DNA from 3 places in the Streptomyces subrutilus genome. Region 1 is predicted to be linked to each of the others. Evidence: riboswitches for the same ligand, from Rfam matches in the RefSeq annotation. Region 1 holds a riboswitch; each other region holds the start of a gene.
The links. Region 1 has a riboswitch for cyclic di-AMP ahead of CP968_RS08750 (M23 family metallopeptidase). Riboswitches for the same ligand answer to the same signal wherever they lie in the genome.

Region 1 (7,712 bases):
CCGGCGCGGTGTTGATCATGCCGAAGGCGTTCGGCCCGATCAGCCGCATCCCGTACGAGCGCACCTGGCGGACGAGTTCGCGCTGGCGGGCGAGGCCGGCCGGGCCGCTCTCCCCGTACCCGGCGGACAGCACCACGAGCCCCTGCACGCCGTGCGCTCCGCAGGCGGCCACGGCCTGCGGCACCCGGTCCGCGGGGACCGCGACCACCGCGAGGTCGACCGGGGCCCCGATGGCCTCGACGCTGCGGTAGGCGCGGACGCCGTCGAGCAGGTCGGTGGCGGCCTCCTCGTTCACGGCGTAGAGGTGGCCGTGGAAGCCGCTGTCGCGGAGGTTGCGCAGGGCTGCGGCGCCCACGCCCCCGCCGGAGCGGCTGACGCCGATCACGGCGACCGAGCCGGGGGCCAGCAGCCGCTGGAGCGAGCGGGCCTCGGCGCGCTGTTCGCGGGCGCGCTGGACGGCGAGGGACTCGGCGGTGGGTTCGAGGTCGAGGGTGAGGTGGACGGAGCCGTCCTCGAAGCTGCGCTTCTGCTGGTAGCCGGCGTCGGTGAAGACCTTGATCATCTTGTTGTTGGCGGGCAGCACCTCGGCGGCGAACCGGCGGATGCCGCGCTCGCGGGCGACCGCTCCGATGTGTTCGAGGAGCGCGGAGGCGACGCCGCGGCCCTGGTGGGCGTCCTGGACGAGGAAGGCGACCTCGGCCTCGTCGGAGGGGCCGGTCGCGGACCGCCCGTCGGAGCCGATGCGGTCGTAGCGGACGGTGCCGATGAACTCCCCGCCGGTGGTCGCGGCGAGGCCGACCCGGTCCACGTAGTCGTGGTGCGTGAAGCGGTGCACGTCCCGGTCGGACAGGCGCGGGTACGGGGCGAAGAAGCGGTAGTACTTCGACTCGTCGGAGACCTGTTCGTAGAAGCTGACCAGGCGGCCCGCGTCCTCGGTGGTGATGGGCCTGATCCGGGCGGTGCCGCCGTCGCGCAGGACGACGTCGGCTTCCCAGTGGGCCGGGTACGAGGGGTCCGACTCGGTGGTCATGGGGCCACCTTACGGCGGCCGGCGGCCGGGCCGCGTGCGCGCGGCGCGTTAGGCGACCCGGGGCAAACCAGTGCAAGCTGTGGAAGGTCGAACGGCGCCGGATCCGGGCCGAAAGTCGGTCTGGAGCATTCGGGACGTCGTGAGAGACTGGTCTAGACAACCGTAAGAACCTGAAGGGCATCACCATGGCAGAGCGCCGCGTCAACGTCGGCTGGGCCGAGGGCCTGCACGCTCGTCCCGCCTCGATCTTCGTCCGTGCGACGACCGCTTCCGGCGTCCCGGTGACCATCGCGAAGGCCGGCGGCGACCCCGTCAACGCCGCTTCCATGCTGGCGGTCCTGGGCCTGGGCGCCCAGGGCGGCGAGGAGGTCGTCCTCGCCTCCGACGCCGAGGGCGCGGACGCCGCGCTGGACCGCCTCGCGAAGCTGGTCGCCGAGGGTCTCGAAGAGCTCCCCGAGACCGTCTGACCCTTCGGGTTCGAGCCACCCGCCCGCACGACGAAGCCGCGGCCCCCGCTCGGGGGCCGCGGCTTCGTCGTGCCGCACGGACGTGACGCCGCGCGCCGATTCGACCCGCCGCGCGCATACGAATACCGAATCCGGCGCACACATTCCCCTCGCCGCCGAATGCGCACCGCGTGCGGACCGAATTCACAGCGCCCGGGAATTGATACGGCGGCGCACGGACACCGCTCTTTGTATACGGCCCTTGTTAATGACGGCCACTCGGAATGTTTACGGCAGGTTGCGAACCGCTCACCGCCGGCCGGGGCCGCGGCCGGTGCGCCGCCGCGGCGCGGTCCGCGTGCGCCGCGGTGAGGGCCCGGGCCCGCTCCGCGTCCCCGCGGGCCACCGCGTCCACGATCGCGCCGTGCTCCGCCCAGGACTCCACCGGCCGGGCCGGGGCCCCGACCACGTACATCCACGCGACCTTGTGCCGCAGCTGGGTGAGCAGCGCGATCAGACCGGGGCTGCCGGAGGCCTGGGCCAGCGTCTCGTGGAACCACCCGCCCAGCGCCCGCAGATCCTCCCCCTGCCCCCGCCTGGCCCGCTCCTGGCCCAGCCGGACCAGCCCGCGCAGCACCTTCAGGTGGGCCTCGGTGCGCCGCCGGGCCGCCCGGGCCGCCGCCAGCGGCTCCAGCAGCGTCCGCACCTCCAGGAGGTCGGCCGCCTCCTGCGCGGTCGGCTCGGCCACGCAGGCGCCCGCGTGCCGGCGCGTGGTCACGAACCCCTCGGACTCCAGGGTGCGCAGCGCCTCGCGGACCGGGACGCGCGAGACGCCGTACCGGCGGGCCAGCACCTCCTCGGTCAGCCGTCCGCCCGGCTCGAAGACACCGGAGACGATGTCGTCGCGGATTGCCGTGCATACCGCGTGCGCAGGAATACGCAAGACCGAACCTCCGCCTATTTCCGACTCCCGTACCGGATGCCGTCGCTTCGTGCTGCGACTCTATTGCAACACACGACAATTTCCGAGAGCGGCCGGAAAAGCGAAACGTTCGCAAAAGACCCCGGCTCGCGGTGCGAGCCGGGGTCTTCGGTGAAGCGGGGGGGGTGCGCCCCGGGGGTCAGAGGCTGACGTTGTGCGAGCGCAGGTACGCGAGCGGGTCGATGTCCGAGCCGTACTGCTCGCCCGTGCGGGCCTCGAAGTGCAGGTGCGGGCCGCTGGAGTTGCCGGTGGAGCCCGAGCGGCCGATCTGCTGTCCCGCGGTGACCTTGTCGCCGACGGAGACGCTCAGCGAGAGCATGTGCCCGTACTGGGTGTAGGTGCCGTCGTTGTGCTTGATGACGACGTTGTTCCCGTACGCGCCGCCCCAGCCCGCCTCGACCACGGTGCCGGCGCCGACCGCGTGCACGGAGGTGCCCTCGGCGGCGTGGAAGTCGATGCCGGTGTGGCTGCCGGAGGACCACATGCCGCCGCCCGCGTGGTACTGCGTGCTGACGTAGGAGCCGTCGACGGGGGCCACGAAGGTGTTGAGGCGCTTGCGCTCCTCCTCGCGGGCCGCGCGCTCGGCCGCGTCGCGCTCGGCCTTCGCCTTGGCCTCGGCGAGGCGCTTGGCCTCTGCGGCGCGCTGCTTGGCCTCGGCCTCGGCCTGGGCCTGCGCGGCGGCGTGCTCGGCCGCGCGCTGCTGGGAGGCGGCCTGGTTCTGGATCTCGCCCGCGAGGTCGTCGGCGACGACGACCGCGTTGTACCCGGCGTCCGGGATGGCGTGCTGGGTGTTGTCCGCTGCGAACGCCGGAGCTGCGACGGCCCCGACGACACCGGTGGTCGCGAGGGCGGCTATGCCGGCGTAACCGGCGGTCTTGCGGCTCAGACGGCTACCGCCGCGGTGCTTGCCGGAGCCGGCGGGGGTGCTGCCAAACGCCATGAAGGGGTCGATCCTTTCCTTCCCTCTCGCCTACCGGGTTAGCTGACGGGTTCGGAGCAGGAAGGTCTCCTACGGGCTTCCTCTTGCGAGGCGGCCCGATTCACCCCAGGGACTTGTGTGGGTCCCCGGCTCCCCAGGCTCGCGCCTGACGGGGACTCGGCGATCGCTGTCCGGTGCCGCGGGTGCGGCGGGCACAACTGACGAACAGCACGGCCGACGCTAGGCGGATCATGAGCGGATCACCAAACAGACGTAGGCTTTTGTTACCTACGCCACATCACATAAAAGCAACGACGCCACCAAACAGACAAAAGGGGCCCCGGCCGACGTGCGGCCAGGACCCCTCGCGCGGACGTCAGTTGCCGACCACGCTCACCTCGCCGATCCCGAGCGCGCGGACCGGCGCCTCGATCTGCGCCGCGTCGCCCACCAGGACCGTGACGAGCCGGTCCGCCGGGAAGGCCTTCACGACCGCCGACGTCGCCTCGACCGTGCCGGTTTCGGCCAACTGCGCGTAGAGCCGCGCCTGGTAGTCGTCCGGCAGCTCCTGCTCCACCTGGTCGGCGAGGGTGCCGGCGACCGAGGCCGCGGTCTCGAACTTGAGCGGGGCCACGCCCACCAGGTTCTGCACCGCCACGTCGCGTTCGGCGTCGGTCAGACCGCCCTCCGCGAGGGTGCGCAGCACCTTCCAGAGGTCCTCCAGCGCCGGGCCGGTGTTGGGGGTGTCCACCGAGCCGCTGATGGCCAGCATCGAGGCGCCCTTGCCGTCGGCGGTGGAGCGCAGCACCTGCCCGAAGGCGCGCACGCCGTAGGTGTACCCCTTCTCCTCGCGCAGCACCTTGTCCAGGCGGGAGGTGAGGGTGCCGCCCAGGCAGTACGTGCCGAGCACCTGGGCGGCCCAGACGCGGTCGTGCCGGTCCGGGCCGATCCGGCCGATCAGCAGCTGCGTCTGGACCGCGCCGGGCCGGTCCACGATGACCACGCGGCCGGTGTCGTCGGCGGTCACCGGCGGCACCGGCCGGGGGGCCGCCGAGTCGCCCGTCCAGGTGCCCAGGGTGTCGGCCAGGACGGTGTCCAGGTCGATCCCGGTCAGGTCGCCGACGACCACCGCGGTGGCGGTGGCGGGGCGTACGTGGGCCTCGTAGAAGGCCCGCACGGCCGCGGAGTCGATGCGGGCGACCGTCTCCTCGGTGCCCTGGCGCGGGCGGGAGATCCGCAGGGTGGCCGGAAACAGCTCCTTGGAGAGCTGCTTGGCGGCGCGGCGCTGCGGGTTGGCCAGCTCGTGCGGGATCTCGTCGAGCCGGTTGCGGACCAGCCGGTCCACCTCGGCGTCGGCGAAGGCGGGGGCGCGCAGGGCCTCGGCGAGCAGGCCGAGCGCCTTGTGCAGCCGGGAGGCCGGGACCTCCAGGGAGACCCGCAGGCCGGGGTGGTCGGCGTGCGCGTCGAGGGTGGCCCCGCAGCGCTCCAGCTCGGCGGCGAACTCCTCGGCGGAGTGCTTGTCGGTGCCCTCGGACAGGGCGCGCGCCATGATGGTCGCCACGCCGTCCAGGCCCTCGGGTTCGGCGTCGAGCGGGGCGGCGAGGTTGATCTCGACCGCGACCACCTGCTGGCCCGGGCGGTGGCAGCGCAGCAGGGTCAGGCCGTTGGACAGCTCACCGCGCTCGGGGGCCGGGAAGGCCCACGGCTGCGGCTCGCCGGCCTCCGGGCGCGGGTGGAAGGTCATCGTGACGGCTGCGGTGTCGCTCACTGCTCCGCCCCTTCGTTCTCGTCGTTCTCGTCGGTCCCGGCTGCCGCGTCCGGTGCGGCCAGCGGCTCGTAGACCAGCACCGCGCGGTTGTCGGGGCGCAGCCGGGCCGCGGCCACGGCCTGGACCTCCTCCGCGGTGACGGCCAGCACCCGCCGGACGGCGGTCAGGGCGAGCTGCGGGTCGCCGAACAGCACCGCGAAGCGGCACAGTTCGTCGGCGCGGCCGGCCACCGTGCTGAGCCGGTCCAGCCATTCGCGCTCCAGCTGCGCCTGGGCGCGCTCCATCTCCTCGGCCGTGGGGCCCTCGGCGGCGAACCGCGCGAGCTCCTCGTCGACGGCCGCCTCGATGTCGGGCACCTCGACCCCGCCGGAGGTCTTCACGTCCAGCCAGCCCAGCGAGGGCGCCCCGGCCAGCCGGAGCATGCCGAAGCCGGCCGCGACGGCCGTCTGGTCGCGGCGCACCAGGCGGTTGTGGAGCCGCGAGGACTCGCCGCCGCCGAGCACGGTGAGCGCCACGTCGGCGGCGTCGCACTCCCGGGTGCCGTCGTGCGGGAGCCGGTAGGCGGCCATCAGGGCGCGGGCCGGCACCTCCTCGACGATCTCCTCGCGCAGCTCGGCGCCCATGACGTCGGGCAGCGCGCCGTCGCGCGGCGGCTGCTTGCCGTCGTGCGCCGGGATCGAGCCGAAGTACTTCTCGACCCAGGCGAGCGTCCGCTCCGGGTCGATGTCGCCGACGACCGACAGCACCGCGTTGTTGGGCGCGTAGTACGTGCGGAAGAAGTGGCGGGCGTCCTCCAGGGACGCCGCGTCCAGGTCGGCCATGGAGCCGATCGGGGTGTGGTGGTACGGGTGGCCCTCGGGGTACGCGAGGGCCGTCAGCCGCTCGAAGGCCGTGCCGTACGGCACGTTGTCGTAGCGCTGGCGGCGCTCGTTCTTGACGACGTCGCGCTGGTTCTCCATGGACTCCTCGTCCAGGGCGGCCAGCAGCGAGCCCATGCGGTCCGCCTCCAGCCAGAGCGCGAGCTCCAGCTGGTGGGTCGGCATCGTCTCGAAGTAGTTGGTGCGCTCGAAGCTGGTGGTGCCGTTGAGGGAGCCGCCGGCCCCCTGGACCAGCTCGAAGTGCCCGTTGCCCGGTACGCTCGCCGAGCCCTGGAACATCAGGTGCTCGAAGAGGTGAGCCAGACCGGTGCGCCCCTTGACTTCGTGGCGCGAGCCGACGTCGTACCAGAGGCAGACCGCGGCGACCGGGGTCAGGTGGTCTTCGGACAGCACCACGCGCAGGCCGTTGGCCAGCCGGTGCTCGGTCGCTGTCAGGCCGCCGGAGCCGGCCTGGGCTGTGGCCGTGTGACCCATGGGCATGTGGTCCCTTCGATCGCGATGCAGAGATTTCCGTCAGACCTGCCACTGTATGCAAGCGCGTCGACAGCCGGAGAAGTTCCCGGGTCACACCTGGGTCGGAGTCGGCGTTGTCGGCGGCTCGGGCCACAATGGTCCGCGTCAGACCCCCAGCACCCCATCATTCTTGGTTAAGGAGCCGCGCAGCGATGGCCCGCCGCAGCACGAAGACCCCGCCGCCGGAGGATTTCGAGGAGAAGATCCTCGACATCGACGTCGTCGACGAAATGCAGGGCTCCTTCCTCGAGTACGCGTACTCGGTGATCTACTCCCGCGCCCTGCCCGACGCCCGGGACGGCATGAAGCCGGTCCACCGCCGCATCGTCTACCAGATGAACGAGATGGGCCTGCGCCCCGACCGGGGGTACGTCAAGTGCGCCCGCGTCGTCGGCGAGGTCATGGGCAAGCTCCACCCGCACGGCGACGCCTCGATCTACGACGCCCTGGTGCGCATGGCGCAGCCGTTCTCCATGCGGCTGCCGCTGGTGGACGGGCACGGCAACTTCGGTTCGCTCGGCAACGACGACCCGCCCGCGGCCATGCGCTACACCGAGTGCAAGATGGCCGACGCCACGTCACTGATGACGGAGTCGATCGACGAGGACACCGTCGACTTCACCGCCAACTACGACGGCCAGGAGCAGGAGCCGGGCGTACTGCCCGCGGCGTATCCGAACCTGCTGGTCAACGGCGCGTCCGGGATCGCGGTCGGCATGGCCACGAACATGCCCCCGCACAACCTGGGCGAGGTCATCGCGGCCGCCCGCCACCTGATCCGCTACCCGGCGGCGGACCTGGAGGCGCTGATGCGCTTCGTGCCGGGTCCCGACCTGCCCACGGGCGGCCGGATCGTCGGCCTCGCCGGGATCAAGGACGCGTACGAGAACGGCCGCGGCACCTTCAAGATCCGCGCGACGGTGGCCGTGGAGAACGTGACGGCCCGCCGCAAGGGGCTGGTCGTCACCGAACTGCCCTTCACGGTCGGCCCCGAGAAGGTCATCGCGAAGATCAAGGACCTGGTCGGCTCGAAGAAGCTGCAGGGCATCGCCGACGTCAAGGACCTCACCGACCGCTCGCACGGCCTGCGCCTGGTCATCGAGATCAAGAACGGTTTCCACCCGGAAGCGGTACTGGAGCAGCTCTACAAGCTGACGCCGATGGAGGAGTCCTTCG
Region 2 (7,712 bases), 2.5 Mb from region 1:
GGCACGTCAGGTAGTACAGCGTCGGGAAGGGGGTGCCGTCGGGGAGCCGGGGGGCGGTCTCCACCACGTCCGGCTGGCCGCAGGGGCAGCGGTGCGCGATGGCGCGCAGCCCGCGGGGCGGGCGGCCGAGCTGCTGCTCGAACGCCTCGATGTCCGCGTCGGTCGGCTCGGTCCGGTCGGTCTGGGGCGGGGGCGTCTGCATGCCTGGAGGAAGTCTCTTCGTTCGCGGTTCTATGACGGGTGGTGAGGGCGGCCCGGCGGGCCGCCGCGGCGGCTCACTCGCCGGGGCGGTCGGCCTTGTCGACGCCGTCCCAGACGTTGGAGTACCAGGGCCGGTCCGCACCGGCCTGGCCGGTGCGGCGCCGGTCGGTGCCCTCGGCGCCGGGGTCGCTCATGATGAAGCCGATCTCCCCCGGGCGCAGGAAGTGCAGGTGCTTGCGCGCCTGCTGCTCCGCGTAGGCGTTGTCCTGCCAGCGGGCCTTCTCGTCGCGGAGCCGTTCGAGGCGGTCCCGCGCGGAGGCGGCCGCCCGCTGCTGCTCCGCGATCTCCGAGCGCTGGGACACGTACTGGCGCATCGGATACGCGAGGGCGACGACCAGGGTACAGAGGACGAGGACCAGGAGCGCGGCGCGGCCGGTGAGCCGGCTGCGGCGGACCTGGCGGCGCGACTGCGAGCGGTAGACGTGTGCCGCGGTCCGCTCGCCGAGCTGCTTGAGCCTGGTCGCGGTCGAGAAGGTGGAGAACCGATCCCGGTTCCCGGCCATTGACCCCGCCTCTCCTCGGTACGCACTACGCAATACGTCCCCGCACACGGTACGGGACCGAGTGCGGGGACGTACGGAGGCTAGGCGAAGGCTCAGCCCTTGAAGCGCGGGAAGGCGGAGCGGCCGGCGTACACGGCGGCGTCGTCGAGGATCTCCTCGATGCGCAGCAGCTGGTTGTACTTGGCGACGCGGTCCGAGCGGGCCGGGGCGCCGGTCTTGATCTGACCGCAGTTCACGGCGACGGCGAGGTCGGCGATGGTGACGTCCTCGGTCTCGCCGGAACGGTGCGACATCATGCACTTGAAGCCGTTGCGCTGGGCCATCTCGACGGCGTCGAGGGTCTCGGTCAGCGAACCGATCTGGTTCACCTTCACGAGCAGGGCGTTCGCGGAGCCCTCCTCGATGCCGCGGGCCAGGCGCTCCGGGTTGGTGACGAAGAGGTCGTCGCCGACGATCTGGACCTTGGAGCCCAGACGGTCGGTGAGGGTCTTCCAGCCGGCCCAGTCGTCCTCGTACAGCGGGTCCTCGATGGAGACCATCGGGTACGCGGAGACGAGCTCCTCGTAGTACTCGGTCATCTCGGCGGCCGAGCGGGACTGGCCCTCGAACTCGTACTTGCCGTCCTTGTAGAACTCGGACGCGGCGACGTCGAGCGCGAGCGCGATGTCCTTGCCCGGGACGTAGCCGGCCTGCTTGATGGCCTCGACGATGAGGTCGAGCGCGGCGCGGTTGGACTCCAGGTTCGGGGCGAAGCCGCCCTCGTCGCCCAGCCCGGTGGAGAGGCCCTTGGTGTGGAGGACCTTCTTGAGGGTGTGGTAGACCTCGGCGCCCCAGCGCAGCGCCTCGGAGAAGGACTCCGCGCCGATCGGGGCGATCATGAACTCCTGGATGTCCACGTTGGAGTCGGCGTGCGACCCGCCGTTGAGGATGTTCATCATCGGAACGGGCAGCAGGTGCGCGTTCGGGCCGCCGAGGTAGCGGAAGAGCGGGAGGTCCGAGGCCTCGGACGCGGCGTGGGCGACGGCGAGGGACACGCCGAGGATGGCGTTGGCGCCGAGCGAGCCCTTGTTGTCGGTGGCGTCCAGGTCGAACATGGCCTGGTCGATCAGGCGCTGCTCGGTGGCGTCGTAGCCGACGAGCTCCGGCCCGATCTGCTCGATGACGGCGAGGACGGCCTTCTCGACACCCTTGCCCATGTAACGGTTGGGGTCACCGTCACGGAGCTCGATGGCCTCGAATGCACCGGTGGAGGCACCGGACGGAACGGCAGCACGGCCGGTGCTGCCGTCGTCGAGGCCCACCTCGACCTCGACCGTGGGGTTGCCTCGGGAGTCCAGGATTTCCCGGGCTACGACGACGTCGATGGACGGCACGAGCATCTCCTTCTGGGATGTGACGCTGGGTGTGCGGTGGCGTGTCAGGCCGTGGGATGGCCTTGCCGCTTAGAGCCTAACCGGCTCCGGGCACTCGGCCGGCCGACCGCCCGGGTCCTGGGACGAAAAAGGGCCCGAATACCCCTCTTCCAGGACATTGGACCCTTGATCATCGCGGTCCGGCCGGGCACGCGCCGCCGCCCGGCGCGCGGGGGGAGGCGCGCCGGGCGGTGGGGGCCCTGCGGGGACGGACGGGGCCGGGTGCGGTCAGGGCCGCACCGTTCAGCCGAGGTGGAGCTTCTGACCCGGGAAGATCAGGTCGGCGTCGGTGACGACGCCCTTGTTGAGCTCGAAGAGCTTCTCCCAGCCGCCGTTGACGCCGTTGGCCTCGGCGATGGTGCCGAGGGTGTCACCGGACTTGACCTCGTACGAACCGGTGCCGGTCTTCGGGGCCTGGGCCTTCGGCTTGGCGGTCGGGGCCGGGGCCTCGGAGCGCTCGGAGCGCGTGGTCGGGGCCTGGGAGCGCTTGGTCTCCTTCTTCGGCGCGGCCTGCGTGGTCTTCTTCGACTCGGTCTTCTGCTGGTTCTTGGCCGGGGCCTCGACGGAGCCGCCGGAGGAGGCCTTGGACAGGCCGACGCCGCAGGACGGCCAGGCGCCCTTGCCCTGGCCCTTGAGGACCTTCTCGGCGATCGCTATCTGCTGCGACTTGCTGGCCTGGTTGGCCTGCGCGGCGTACGCCTTGCCGCCGTACGCGGCCCAGGTGGAGGACGTGAACTGCAGGCCGCCGTAGAAGCCGTTGCCCGTGTTGATGGACCAGTTGCCACCGGACTCGCACTGCGCGACCTTGTCCCATTCGGACGCGGTGGCGGCGCTGGCGGAGCCGGCGGCCATCAGGGGGGCGGCCACGGCCACACCGGCGACACCGGCGAGCGTGACGATGCGGACGGCCTTGGAACCGCGGCGGTGCTTGCCCTTGCCGGAAAGCAGCATGGAGTTTCTCCTCACCGACGCCTACGAGGTGAGCTGTCGGGTTCGGGCGAGTGAGTTGCCCGGCCGTGCGACCTAGCGCACGGCTTAACCCCTAGCCGGTGGCGTGACCGTCTCTCAACGGCCGCTCCCGGCGCCTACCTTGGTTCCCCCGCTCCTGCCTTCGGCGCTTGACGCGACGACTGTTCCCCCCGTCCGCCGGCAGGATTCGGCGATGCGGTCGAAGGAGCCCGCGGTGGCGGGCGACTCAGAAGGTAGACAGGTCTCCCCCCGATGTTCAACGCGCAACATCGGGGGGAAACCACCCTTGCTTGCGCCCCCTGCGGGGACGTTTGCGCAGGTGAGGACGGGGTTTGCGGCAGCCGCCGGGTGGGACACGCCAGTTGGAGCGAAGAGACGCATGTCTCACTTACAGAAAACGGACAATCAGCAGCTTTACGGGTGCCCGAAGTGCCGCTATTCCGCGCTTAGATCCAGGTTCTGACCGGGCTTGATCAGGTCCGCGTCCTTGCCGATGACCTGCTCGTTGGCCTCGTAGAGCGCGTTCCAACCGCCCTTGAGTCCGTTGGCGGACGCGATGGCGGTCAGGCTGTCGCCCGATCTGACCGTGTAGGAGGGCTCCGACGCCCCGTCAGCCGCGCCGGACTCCTCGGCCGCCGGGGTACCGCGGTGCTTGCCGCTGCCCTCCGGGACGGACGGCAGGGCGGAGGGGTCGGTGGAGGCGCCGGTCGTCGTCTGGGGCGTGGCTCCGCCCGAGGGGTCGGGGGTGCCGGAGGGCGAAGGGGCGGGCGCGGTGGGGTCCGCGGGCGCGGTCGGGTCCGCCGGCGCGGTCGGGTCGGCCGGGGGCGTGGAGCCGTCCGGCGCGGGCGTGGCGGGTTCACCCGGGACGGTCGGGGCGGTGGGGTCCGCGGGGGCCGTCGGGTCGGCCGGGCTCGTGGCCGGGTCGTCGGGCGCCGGCATGACGGGCAGTCCGAGGGAGGGTGCGAGCGGGCCGTCGGGGAGGTCGGACGGGCTCGGCAGCGGGGTCGGCGCCCCGAAGTCCGTGGAGGGCGCACCGGTGCCGGTGACGGGGACGTCGGCGTCGGGGCGGTTCGGGGTGGGGGCCGCCGCACCGCCGGAGCCGGGCAGGCCGGGGTCCACCTCGGCGGCGGCGCCCTGCTGGGCCAGGCCCGCCGTGGCGGCGCACAGCGGCCACGCCTGGGGGCCCTGGGCGGCCAGCACCCGTTCGGCGACGGCGATCTGCTGGGAGCGGCTGGCGAGGTCGGGGCGCTCGGCGAAGTCGAGGCCGCCGGCGTTCTTCCACTGCTCCTGCGTGAACTGGAGCCCGCCGTACGCGCCGCTGCCGAAGTTCGCGCTCCACGAGCCGCCGCTCTCGCACTCGGCGACCCGGTCCCAGGTGGAGGTGTCGGCGGCCGTCGCGTTGGTGGCGGCGAGCAGCGGCAGGGCGAGCGCGGAGCCGGTGACTCCTGCGGTGACGACCAGGGCGGGGACCTGGCGGGGGCGTCTGTGGCGGCCGTTCCCGGAACGCATGAGGTGCACCTTTCGCATAACAGCGGGGTAACGGCAGAACCTAGCGGCCTTCGAACGATTGTCACAAGTTCGGACCGCGCCTGACGCGTGGTCAGGCGGGGCTCAGCGCCCCCGCGGCGTGAAGCGGACCGGAAGGGTGCGCAGGCCGCGCATGATGAGCCCGCCCCGCCAGCGCAGCTCCTCGGCCGGTACGGCGAGTTCCAGGTCCGGCAGGCGCGTCAGCAGCGTCGCGAGCGCGGTCTGGCCCTCCAGCCGGGCGAGCGGCGCGCCCAGGCAGTAGTGGATGCCGTGCCCGTAGCCGAGGTGCTGGTTGTCGGTGCGCGCGAGGTCGAGGGTGTCGGGTTCGGCGAAGCGCGCGGGGTCGCGGTCGGCCGCCGCGAGGACGACCAGCACCGGGTCCCCGGCCGCCACCCGCTGTCCGGCCAGGGTGAGCGGTTCGGTGGCGAACCGCCAGGTCGCGAGCTCGACGGGGCCGTCGTAGCGCAGCAGCTCCTCGACGCCGGTCTCCAGCAGGCCCCGCTCCCCGGCGGCCAGGGAGGTCTGGAGGCGGGCGCGCTGGCCCGGGTTCATGAAGAGGGAGTGGACACCGTTGCCGATGAGGTTCACGGTCGTCTCGAAGCCGGCGAACAGCAGGATGAAGGCCATCGCGGTGGCCTCGGCCTCCGTGAGGTGGTCGCCGTGGTCGCTCGCGCGGATCAGGTCGGAGATCAGGTCATTGCCCGGATCATCCCTTTTGCGGTGGATGAGTTCACCGAGGTAGGTCCGCATCTGCTTGACCGAGCGGGCGACCCCGCCGCGCGGCCCGCCGCCGTGGCGGATCATCATCCCGGCCCAGTCGCGGAAGTCGTCCTGGTCCTCGCGCGGGACGCCGAGCATCTCGCAGATGGCGTAGATGGGGAGCGGGAAGGCGAATTCGTGGATGAGGTCGGCCTCGCCCCGCTCCGCGAACCCGTCGATGAGGTGGTCGGTGAGCTCCTGCACCCGCGGGGTGAACTCGGCCACCCTGCGCGGGGTGAACGCCTTCGACACCAACCGCCGCAGCCGGGTGTGGTCCGGCGGGTCGATGTTGAGCAGGTGCGTCATCAGCTCGGCCTTGCGCTCCCCGGGGATGCCGGTCTTGCCCTTGGCGTGCGCGGGTTCCGCGTGATGGGCCGGGTTCTTGCTCAGCCGCTGGTCCGCGAGGGCCTGGCGGGCGTCGGCGTACCGGGTGACCAGCCAGGCCTCGACCCCGCTCGGGAGCCTGGTGCGGTGCACCGGCGCGTGCTCGCGCAGCCAGGCGTAGGCCGGGTACGGGTCGGTCGCGAACTCCCAGTCGAACAGGGTCGGGCCCTGGGCGGAGGGAGCGTCGGCTGGGGTGGCGGGGGTCTGCTCATGCACCCCAGGACCGTATCCCGGCGCCGGCCCGCCACCCGATTCGGGCGGTTCGTCGCGGCTGTCCGTAGATCCGCCCACACTTGACGCCGGCTTCCGCGGCGTTCCTACTTTCGCTCTTGTGGATGCGAGGATCTTGAAGAGCAGTTTCGCGGTGGTGGAGAGAAGGGCCGAGCACGCGGTCAAGTTCTTCTACTCGCACCTGTTCTGGCACAACCCGGACATGCGCGCGCTCTTCCCCGCCTCCGCCGAGGACATGGAGCGCCAGCGCGACCGGCTCTTCGCCGCGCTCACCCACGTGATCGGGCACCTGGAGGACGAGACCCTCCTCCCCTACCTCCGCGAGCTCGGCCGCGACCACCGCAAGTTCCTGGCCGGCCCCGCGCACTACACGGCGGTCGGCGCCAGCCTCCTCGCCGCGCTCGCCGAGACCGCCGGCGACGCCTGGACCCCGCGGGCGGAGAAGGCCTGGGCCGAGGCCTACCAGTTGATCGCCGACACGATGACGGCCGGCGCCGCCGCGGGCGAGGGGCCGCCCTGGTGGGACGCGGAGGTGGTCCGCCACCTCCGGTACGGGCAGGACGTCGGCGTCCTCACCCTCCGGCCGGCCCTCCCCTTCCCCCATCTCCCGGGTCAGTACGCGAGCGTGAGCAGCGACCGGGTGCCGCGCACCTGGCGCACCTACTCCCTCGGCAACGCGCCCCGCCCCGACGGCACGGTCGACCTGCACGTCAGCCGGATCGAGGGGGGCCGGCTCAGCCCCGCCCTGGTCGCCGAGACGCGGCCCGGCGACCGGCTGCGCCTGGGCGCCGCCTGCGGGCAGCTGACCTTCCGCCGCGCGGGACGCCCGGCCAGCCTCATCGCCGCGGGCACCGGCTGGGCCCCGGTCCGCGCCCTGCTGGAGGAGCTGGCACAGCACCCTCCCGATCAGGAGGTACGGCTCTTCGTCGTCGCCCGGGACGCCGCGCACCTCTACGACCGCCCGCTGATCGACGCGTACGCCGGGACCTGCCCCTGGCTCGCGGTCACCTACATCACGCCCGCGCCCGGACGCCACCGCAACCAGGCCACCGACCGGCTGGCCACCGCGCTCGGCAACCGGGGCCGGTGGCCCGACCAGGACGTCTACCTCAGCGGGCCGGCCCCGTTCGTGCAGGAGACCGCGCACCTCTTGGCGGGGCTGGGCGCCCCCGCCGACCGGACCTTCCACGACTCCGTGCCCGCCGCGGGCCGCGGCCAGGGCGCGAACGGGCGCCCGCTGGGCTTCGGGGAGTGGTTCATCGACCCCCCGGCGCCGCAGTGGCACAACCCCTCGGGCCGTGCGCCCCGGGGCGGCGGCCCGGCTACGGAGTGAGGCCCTCGGCCGCCCGGATGGCGTCCCGGTAGGCACGGGCCGCCGCGCGCAGCGCGGTCTCGGGATCGGTGCCCGCCGCCTCGGCGCGCGCGGCCAGCGCCAGCAGCTCGTATCCGACGCCCTCGCCGCGGGGCGGCTCCACCGGCAGGCCGGCCGTACGGACCCGGCCGGCGAGCTTGGCCGCGAGCGCGAGGCCGGGCTGGCCGAGCGGGACGCCGTCGGTGACGGACGCGCGCTGCTTCTCGACCGCCTTGGTGCGCAGCCAGTGCGCCTTCACCTCGTCCGGGGTGTGCGCCTCGGCGTCCCCGAAGACGTGCGGGTGGCGCCGGACCA
Region 3 (7,712 bases), 610 kb from region 1:
GTCCACTGCCGGCGCGACGCGGCGCCGCCGAGGACGGCGAGGTTCTCGGCGTGGCGTCGGATGCGGGCGGCGAGGTGGTCGGCGTGGCGGAGCTCCTTGCGCAGGGCGGGGTCCTCGACCGCGGTGTCCTGGCCGTCCAGCAGGGAGATCTCCCGGTGCACGAGGGACTGGAGGCGGCGCGCGAGGGCGACGAAGACCTCGACCTTCCGGTCGCTGTCGGAGGGCGCGGCCCGGCCTGCGAGCCGTACGAGCGTGGTGTGGGCCTGCTCCCGGGCCGCGCGGAGCTCCTGGGAGAGCAGCCGGAACCCGTCCAGCCCCGGTGCGTCGCCGTCGGTCGACGGCGCCGCCGGGCCGGTGCGCACCGGACGCGGCGGGGTCTCGCCGCGTACGAGCAGATCGGCGGCGATCCGCAGTTCCTGCCGGCCGCGCACGCTGGAGCGCCGCAGCGCCTCGCACCGGTCGTGGACGGCCTTGGCGGAGCGCTGGGCACTGAGCAGGGCGGCGGCGAGCGCGGCGACGACCAGCAGGGCGCAGCCGGTGAGCACCGGCCACAGCCGGGGGTCCCGCTCGCCCGCGCCGCCACCGAGCTGCAGGGTGAAGATCACCGCGGCGGCGCCGCTGAGTCCGGCGGCGAGGGTGGGCAGCACGGCGGCCCGGGCGAGCGGGGGGCGCTTCTGCCGGGCGGCGCCGGTGACGGCGTGCCTCGACGGGGCGTGACGGGCGGCGCGGGGTCCGGACATCGGCGTCCTCGGTACGTGGGGCCCGGCCCCAGCGTTCCCGGGGTCCGGTGTTGATCACCGGATACCCACGCTAGACCGCGCGCTCCCGGCCCGGACGGGCAGTTGGGGAACTTGGCGGCCCTGCTTCCCGCTCCCGGTGGAACGCTCGCACGGCCGCCCGAATCCGCGGGGGCGGCCGTGCCCCGCCCGATCCGCTCAGGACCCGACGGCCTCGGACTCCTCGCGCCCGGCCGGACGGCTTCCCGCGCCGGATCCGGAGACCGGTCCGGTGCCGGGCTCCGTCCCGGGTGCGGCCGCCGGTGCCGGAGCGGTGACGGGCCCCGTCTGCGGCGCGGCGATGCGGACGAAGGGCCGCCACCACGGTGCGGCGGGCACGTCGGCGGCGCCCGGTTCGAAGGGCTGGCCCGGGATGGGCAGGGCGATGGCCGCCCCGGCCCCCTCGGCGGCGGCGACGGTGCCCTCGCCGGGCTCGTCCCACGGGTGCGGGGCCAGGTTGAAGGTGCCCCAGTGGATCGGCAGCATCGCCCCGTGCGGCACGCCGCCCTGGAGGTCGAGGTGGGCGCGCATGCCCTCCTCGGGCGTCATGTGGATGTCCGGCCAGTACTCCGAGTAGGCCCCGATCTGGATCATCGTGGCGTCGAAGGGGCCGTGCGCGGCGCCGATCTCCTGGAAACCGGGGAAGTACCCGGTGTCGCCGCTGTGGTAGATCCGGTGCGCGTCCCCGGCGACCACCCAGGAGGCCCACAGGGTGTGCTGCTGGTTGCGCAGGCCCCGGCCGCAGAAGTGCCGGGCGGGGGTGGCCGTGAGGGTGAGGCCGGCGACCCGGGTGCTCTCGTTCCAGTCCAGCTCGCGCACCCGGTCGGCCGGGACGCCCCAGCGCTCCAGGTGCGCGCCGACGCCGAGGGGGACCGCGAAGACCGTGTCCGTACCGGCCAGGTCCTTGATCGTCGGCAGGTCGAGGTGGTCGTAGTGGTCGTGGGAGATGACCACCACGTCGACCGCGCCCAGGGAGGCCAGCGGCACCGGCACGGGGTGCAGGCGCCTGGGGCCGGCGAAGGGGAAGGGGGAGCAGCGCTCGCCCCACACCGGGTCGAACAGCACCCGGCGGCCGTCGATCTCCGCGAGCACGCTGGAGTGCCCCATCCAGGTCAGGCGCAGCCCGGTCGCGGGCGGCTTGGCCAGCTCCGCGAGGGTGGTGGGGTAGACGGGGATCGGCGCGCCGGGGTTGCGCCGCAGCCGCTGCTCCTTGTGGAAGTAGATCTTCGCGAACTCGGTCATGGACCCGGAGGGCCGGGTCCGCGCGCCGACCGGGTTCTGGAAGACGCCGTCGGCGAAGTTCGGCGAGCGGCGGATGCGCTCCAGCCGGGCTCCGGACGGGTCCGCGCCGAAGGCTTCGGGCCGCAGGGCACGCAGCCGTGGACGCAAGGGACGGGAGCCGGACAAGGCGCCTCCTGGAACGGTGGGGACACGGGATCGTGGACGTCTACCCCCATCCCAACGCACGTCGGCCCCGGAGGATTCCACTCCGGGCCGTCTGCCCCCGCGTGTCGCGCTCCGCCCCGGGCCGAAGGACCCGCGCACCGCGCCGCGGGCCGGCCCGTCGCCCCGGGTCGAAGGCCCGCGCCCGCGTCCCCTGCCGCCCCTGTGCGCCGGTCGCTACAGCGGCATCAGGTCCGGGCGCTTCGCCGCCACGTGGTCCCCGGACGACTCGCCGCGCAGCCGCCGCCCGATCCAGGGCACCAGGTGCTCGCGGGCCCACTGGATGTTGTCCCGGGTCGCGTCCACCGAACCGCGCGGCCGCATCGGCGGCCACGGCTGGTCGGGGTCGGTCGGCACCCGGAGCCCGAGCACCTGCGCGGCGCGCAGCGCGACCCGGGTGTGCCCTTCGGGCGACAGGTGGAGCCGGTCGGTGTCCCAGGCGCGGCGGTCCTGTACGGACCTCAGCGACCAGAGGTCGAGCACCGGGCAGTCGTAGCGGTCGGCGATGGAGCGCACGTGGGCGCTGTACGTCGCGACCTTGCCGCGCAGGTGCCGCAGGACCGGGACGCCCCGGGTGTCGAAGCCGGTGGTGATCATGACAAGGCCGACGGACCCGGTGAGGTCGGCGACGGCCGCCTCGAACCGCTCGGCCACGCGGTCGGGGTCGCTGCCCGGCCGGATGATGTCGTTGCCGCCCGCGCAGAAGGTCACCAGGTCGGGCGCGAGCGCCTTGGCCCGCGGGACCTGCTCGGCCACGATCTGGTCGAGGAGCCGGCCGCGCACGGCCAGGTTCGCGTAGCGGAAGTCGTGCTCGTCGCGCTGGTCGGCCAGGAGCACGGCCAGCCGGTCCGCCCAGCCGAGAGGGGAGCCCCCGGGCCCCGGGTCGCCCACGCCTTCGGTGAAGCTGTCCCCGATCGCCGCGTACGAGCCGATGGTCTTGAGTGTCGTCGTCGTCGCTGCCACGAAGGACCATCCTTCACCCCGACGCCCGACCTACGCCAACGTAACCAGGGCTTGACGGACCGTGATCTATACCACCCGCTGGATAAGGAATACGTACGCGGCGGGCCGGGACCCCCCTCGGGTCCCGGCCCGCCGCGTGCGCGCGCTCCGGCGGCGGGTGCCGTCAGAGGCTGACGCCCTTGGAGCGGAGGTAGGCCAGCGGGCTGATGTCCGAGCCGTAGGACGGGCCGGTGCGGATCTCGAAGTGCAGGTGCGGGCCGGAGGAGTTGCCGGTCGAGCCGGAGAGTCCGATGCGCTGGCCGGCGGTGACGCTCTGGCCGGTCGAGACCGACAGGGAGGAGAGGTGGCCGTACTGGGAGTACTTGCCGTCCGCGTGCCGGATGACGACCTCGTTGCCGTACGCGCCGCCCCATCCGGCGGAGACGACGGTGCCCGCGCCGACCGCCTTGACCGTGGTGCCGGAGCTCGCGATGAAGTCGACGCCCGTGTGGTAGCCGGAGGACCACATGGCGCCGCTGGCCCGGTACTGGGTCGAGATGCCGCCGCCGACGGGGGCGACGAAGCCGGCGGCGGTCACGGCGCCCGTGCCGGTGGCGCTCTCGCCGTTCTGCGGCCGGGGCTTCTGCGTCGCCTTCGGCCGGGCCTGGGGCGCGGCCTTCGGGGCGGGGGCGGCCTGCTCGGCGGCGCCGCCGGACGTACGGGTCTCGGCGGGCTTCTGCGCGGTCCGGGCCGGCTTCTCCGCGGGGGCGGGAGCGGCGGCCCGGTCGCCCTTCGCACCGAGGGTCAGGCGCAGGCCCGGGTGGATCAGGGAGGGGTCGCTGCCGACGGCTGCGCGGTTGTCGGCGTAGAGCTGCTGCCAGCCGCCGGTCAGGCTGCGGTCGGCGGCGATCTTGGAGAGGTAGTCGCCGGCCACGACCGTGTAGACGGTCGGGGCGGCCGCCGCCCGGGCGGCGGGGACGGCCTGCGGTAGGGACGGGAGCTGTGCGGCCGGGGCGACGGCCGCGGCCGGGGCGAGCGACGGGGCGGCGGCCGGAGCACCGGCCGCCTGGGCGCCGGTGGCCCCCAGCAGCGGCAGCGCGAGGGCGGCGCCGCCGGTGCCGGCGACGGCGAAACCGCGGGACAGCGAGCGGGACTTGGGGCGGCGGTGCTTACCCTTTGCGGGCATGGCGGATTCCTCTCCGTCGCCTGCGAGGTGAGCTGTCGGGTTCGGACTGGAGATGTCCGGCCGTCCGCGCGGGGAACGCGCACGGCTTCACCCCGAGCCGTCCCGGTGCGAACACCGTGGACGGCGGCTTACCTGGTTCCCCCGCTCCTGCCGCGCGCGAATAGTCGGGTGCGGTTTCCGGGAGGCGGCAGGATTAGGCGGTCCACCCGGATCGATCGCGAAGGTAATCGAGCGAGGTGCCGGGTAACAAGCCACGAATTTCCTGACGGAATCCCAGGTGTGTGGAAGCCGCTGAATTCCCGTCACCCTCCGTCCATTCCCGACCGCCAACAACCGCCCGGGCCGGGCCATTCGGCTTTGCCGATCAGGCACTCACGGTCACCGTATGATCTGGCTCACGGGGAGGGCCCGATCTCGCCTCCGGATATGGCAAGTTGTTGCCAAGTAGTGTAATTCGGACACCGACGACGATGCGGAGGAGTTCACGTGACCCAGCAGATACCCCCGACCCCGCAGGGACTGCCGCAACCGGAACCGGAACTGGCCGGAGTGCGGAACTTCCGCGACGTGGGCGGGCTGCCCACGACCGACGGACGGAGGGTCAGGCCAGGACGACTCTTCCGAAGCGGACATCTGGCACATGCCACCGAAACCGACGCACAGTTCCTCAACTCGCTCGGGCTCCACACCGTCTTCGACTTCCGCAACGACGCCGACCACGCCTTGGAGGGCCCGGACGTGGAACTGACCGGGGTGCGGAACGTCAACATCCCGCTCTCGGACCCGGCCGACGGCCGGGAGTTCTGGAAGCTGGTCCGCGACGGCGACCTGGCCCGGCTCCGCTCGCTCCTGGGCGACGGGAAGGGCGAGGCCCGGATGGCGCACTCCTACCGCTCGATCATCGCGAACCGCACCGCCGAACACGGCCGCGTGCTGCGCGCGCTCGCCGCCGACAGCGTCCCCGCGCTCATGCACTGCGCGGCCGGGAAGGACCGGGCGGGCCTGTCGATCGCCGTCACCCTGCTCGCGCTGGGCGTCGAGCGGGAGGCGATCGTGGCGGACTACCTGGAGTCCAACGCCCCGCACCGGCGCTACCGGGTCCGCCGGAGCGGCGAGACGCAGGAGACGCGCGCCCCCGAGGTCGCGGAGCTGCTCGCCCCGCTGTTCGACGCCCGCGCCGCGTACCTGACCGCCGCCTTCGACACCATCGACGAACGGTGGGGCGGCGTCCCGTCCTACCTGACGGAGGGCCTCGGGCTGTCGCCCGAGGCCCTCGACCGGCTGCGCGCACGGCTGCTGGACTGACCCGCCGGAGCGGGCCGCCGTCACCGGTTGCCGACGGCCTGCTTCACCAGCGTCCTGCCGAAGTCCCACATCAGCCCGGACCCGCCGTGCGCCTCGTCCATGACCTCGCGGAAGGCCCCGACGAACCGCTCCACGTCCGCCTCGTCCACGATCAGCGGCGGAATGAGCTTGATCACCTCCAGGTGGTCTCCGGACACCTGGGTGAGGATGCGGTGCTTCCGGAGCAGCGGGACCACGACCATCTGGGCGAAGAGCCCCTTGCGGGCCGCCTGGAGCACGGTCCACCGCGAGCGCAGTCCCAGCGACGACGGCCGGCCGAACTCGATGCCGATCATCAGCCCGCGCCCGCGCACCTCGTACAGCAGCTCGTAGTCGTCCACGAGGGCGGCGAGCCGGCCGCGCAGCAGGTCGCCCGTGGCCCGGGCGTTCGCCACGACCTCCTCGTCCTCCATGACGGACAGCACCGCCAGGCCGGCCGCCATCGCCTGCGCGTTGGAGCCGAAGCTCGCGGAGTGGACGAGCACCCGGTCCATGGACGAGTAGACCTTCTTGAAGATCCAGTCCTTGCCGAGGGTCGCGCCGACCGGCACGTACCCCCCGGACAGGGCCTTCGCCACGCACACCAGGTCCGGCTCCACGCCCGGCTCGTGCTGGTACGCGTAGAAGTCCCCGGTCCGGCCGAGGCCGGTCTGCACCTCGTCCGCGATCAGGAGCGCCTTGTGCCGGTGCAGCAGTTCCTGCGCCGCGGGCAGGAAACCGGGCGGGGCCGCCAGGACCCCCTTGCCCTGGATCGGCTCGACCACGAAGGCGGCCACGTCGCCCTTGCGCAGCTCCCGCTCCAGAGCGGCCAGATCCCCGAGGGCGATCCTCGTGTCGGGCAGCAGCGGGGCGAAGCCGTCCCGGAAGCCGCCCTCCCCGTTCACCGACAGCGAGCCCGTGGTGAGCCCGTGGAAGGCGTGGTCGCAGTAGAGGATCCTGGGCCTCCCGGTGGCGTACCGGGCGAACTTCAGGGCCGTCTCCACGGCCTCGGTGCCGCTGTTGCCGAAGAAGACCCGGTCCAGGTGCGGGCTGTACGAGAGCAGCTTCTCGGCCAGCAGCCCGGGCAGCGGCTGGCAGTCGAAGCGGGTCAGGTCGGCGAGCCCGGCGTCGAGGACGTCGTGCAGGGCTCGCCGGACCACCGGGTGGTGCCGGCCCAGGCCCATGACGCCGAAGCCGGCCAGCATGTCGAGGTAGTCGTTGCCCTCGGCGTCCCAGAAGTGGGCGCCCTCGGCCCGCTCGTAGACCTTGTCGAAGCCGATCGTGTGCAGCATCCGGGGCAGCTGGTGGTTGAGGTGGCGGGCGTGCAGCTCGTACCGCTCGCCGCCGCGCTCGGCCAGCAGGGCGCCGAGGTCGAAGCCCCGGCCCCGGCCGGCCCCCTCCCCCTGCGTCCTCCCCCGGCCCGACGGCGTGCTCATGCCGACTTTTCCCGGTTCCCGCCGATCGTCTCCCGGGCCGCGCGCAGGGACTCCTTGAGGGACCCCATGGTGGCGAGGACGGCGGTGGGCTCGTAGCCGCAGTGCGCCATGCAGTTCGCGCAGCGCGGGTCCTTCCCGCGGCCGTACTTGCTCCAGTCGGTGTCCTCGATCAGCTCGCGGTAGGTGGGCACGTACCCGTCGCTCATCAGGTAGCAGGGGCGCTGCCAGCCGAAGAGGGAGTAGTTCGGAATGGCCCAGGCGGTGCAGGGGAAGTCCGCCTTCCCTTCCAGGAAGTCCAGGAAGAGCGGTGAATGGTTGAGCCGCCAGCGACGCCGGTTCCCGCCGGAAAAGGCCTTCTTGAAGAGCTCCCGGGTCTGTTCGACGCCCAGGAAGTGCTCCTGGTCCGGTGCCTTTTCGTAGGCGTAGGCGGGCGAGATCATCATCTCGTCCACCTGGAGTTCGTCATTCAGGTAGTTGAGCACCTCGATGATCGTCTGCGGGGTGTCGGTGTTGAAGAAGGTGGAGTTCGTGGTGACCCGGAAGCCCCGCTTCTTCGCCTCCTTGATGGCCGCGACGGCCTCGTCGAACACGCCCTCCTTGGCCACG

Region 2: linked by a shared signal. The riboswitch ahead of CP968_RS19990 (transglycosylase family protein) and the one ahead of CP968_RS08750 (M23 family metallopeptidase) in region 1 are both predicted to bind cyclic di-AMP.
Region 3: linked by a shared signal. The riboswitch ahead of CP968_RS06260 (LysM peptidoglycan-binding domain-containing M23 family metallopeptidase) and the one ahead of CP968_RS08750 (M23 family metallopeptidase) in region 1 are both predicted to bind cyclic di-AMP.

The regions. Positions count from the first base shown of each region.
Region 1 is NZ_CP023701.1:2,050,309-2,058,020, forward strand. It holds gene CP968_RS08735 (bifunctional acetate--CoA ligase family protein/GNAT family N-acetyltransferase) at 1-1,030, opposite strand, end outside; gene CP968_RS08740 (HPr family phosphocarrier protein) at 1,216-1,497, shown strand; gene CP968_RS08745 (GntR family transcriptional regulator) at 1,742-2,419, opposite strand; gene CP968_RS08750 (M23 family metallopeptidase) at 2,598-3,398, opposite strand; cyclic di-AMP (ydaO/yuaA leader) riboswitch at 3,411-3,570, opposite strand; gene CP968_RS08755 (M16 family metallopeptidase) at 3,754-5,121, opposite strand; gene CP968_RS08760 (M16 family metallopeptidase) at 5,142-6,497, opposite strand; gene CP968_RS08765 (DNA gyrase/topoisomerase IV subunit A) at 6,689-7,712, shown strand, end outside.
Region 2 is NZ_CP023701.1:4,539,353-4,547,064, reverse strand. It holds gene CP968_RS20005 (DUF501 domain-containing protein) at 1-202, opposite strand, end outside; gene CP968_RS20000 (FtsB family cell division protein) at 276-764, opposite strand; gene eno (phosphopyruvate hydratase) at 857-2,143, opposite strand; gene CP968_RS19990 (transglycosylase family protein) at 2,420-3,127, opposite strand; cyclic di-AMP (ydaO/yuaA leader) riboswitch at 3,131-3,303, opposite strand; gene CP968_RS19985 (transglycosylase family protein) at 3,581-4,654, opposite strand; gene CP968_RS19980 (cytochrome P450 family protein) at 4,757-6,031, opposite strand; gene CP968_RS19975 (globin domain-containing protein) at 6,162-7,379, shown strand; gene CP968_RS19970 (nucleoside triphosphate pyrophosphohydrolase) at 7,369-7,712, opposite strand, start outside.
Region 3 is NZ_CP023701.1:1,441,882-1,449,593, forward strand. It holds gene CP968_RS06245 (sensor histidine kinase) at 1-740, opposite strand, end outside; gene CP968_RS06250 (MBL fold metallo-hydrolase) at 936-2,183, opposite strand; gene CP968_RS06255 (SGNH/GDSL hydrolase family protein) at 2,397-3,182, opposite strand; gene CP968_RS06260 (LysM peptidoglycan-binding domain-containing M23 family metallopeptidase) at 3,346-4,347, opposite strand; cyclic di-AMP (ydaO/yuaA leader) riboswitch at 4,352-4,524, opposite strand; gene CP968_RS06265 (tyrosine-protein phosphatase) at 4,834-5,652, shown strand; gene CP968_RS06270 (aspartate aminotransferase family protein) at 5,673-7,106, opposite strand; gene hpnH (adenosyl-hopene transferase HpnH) at 7,103-7,712, opposite strand, start outside.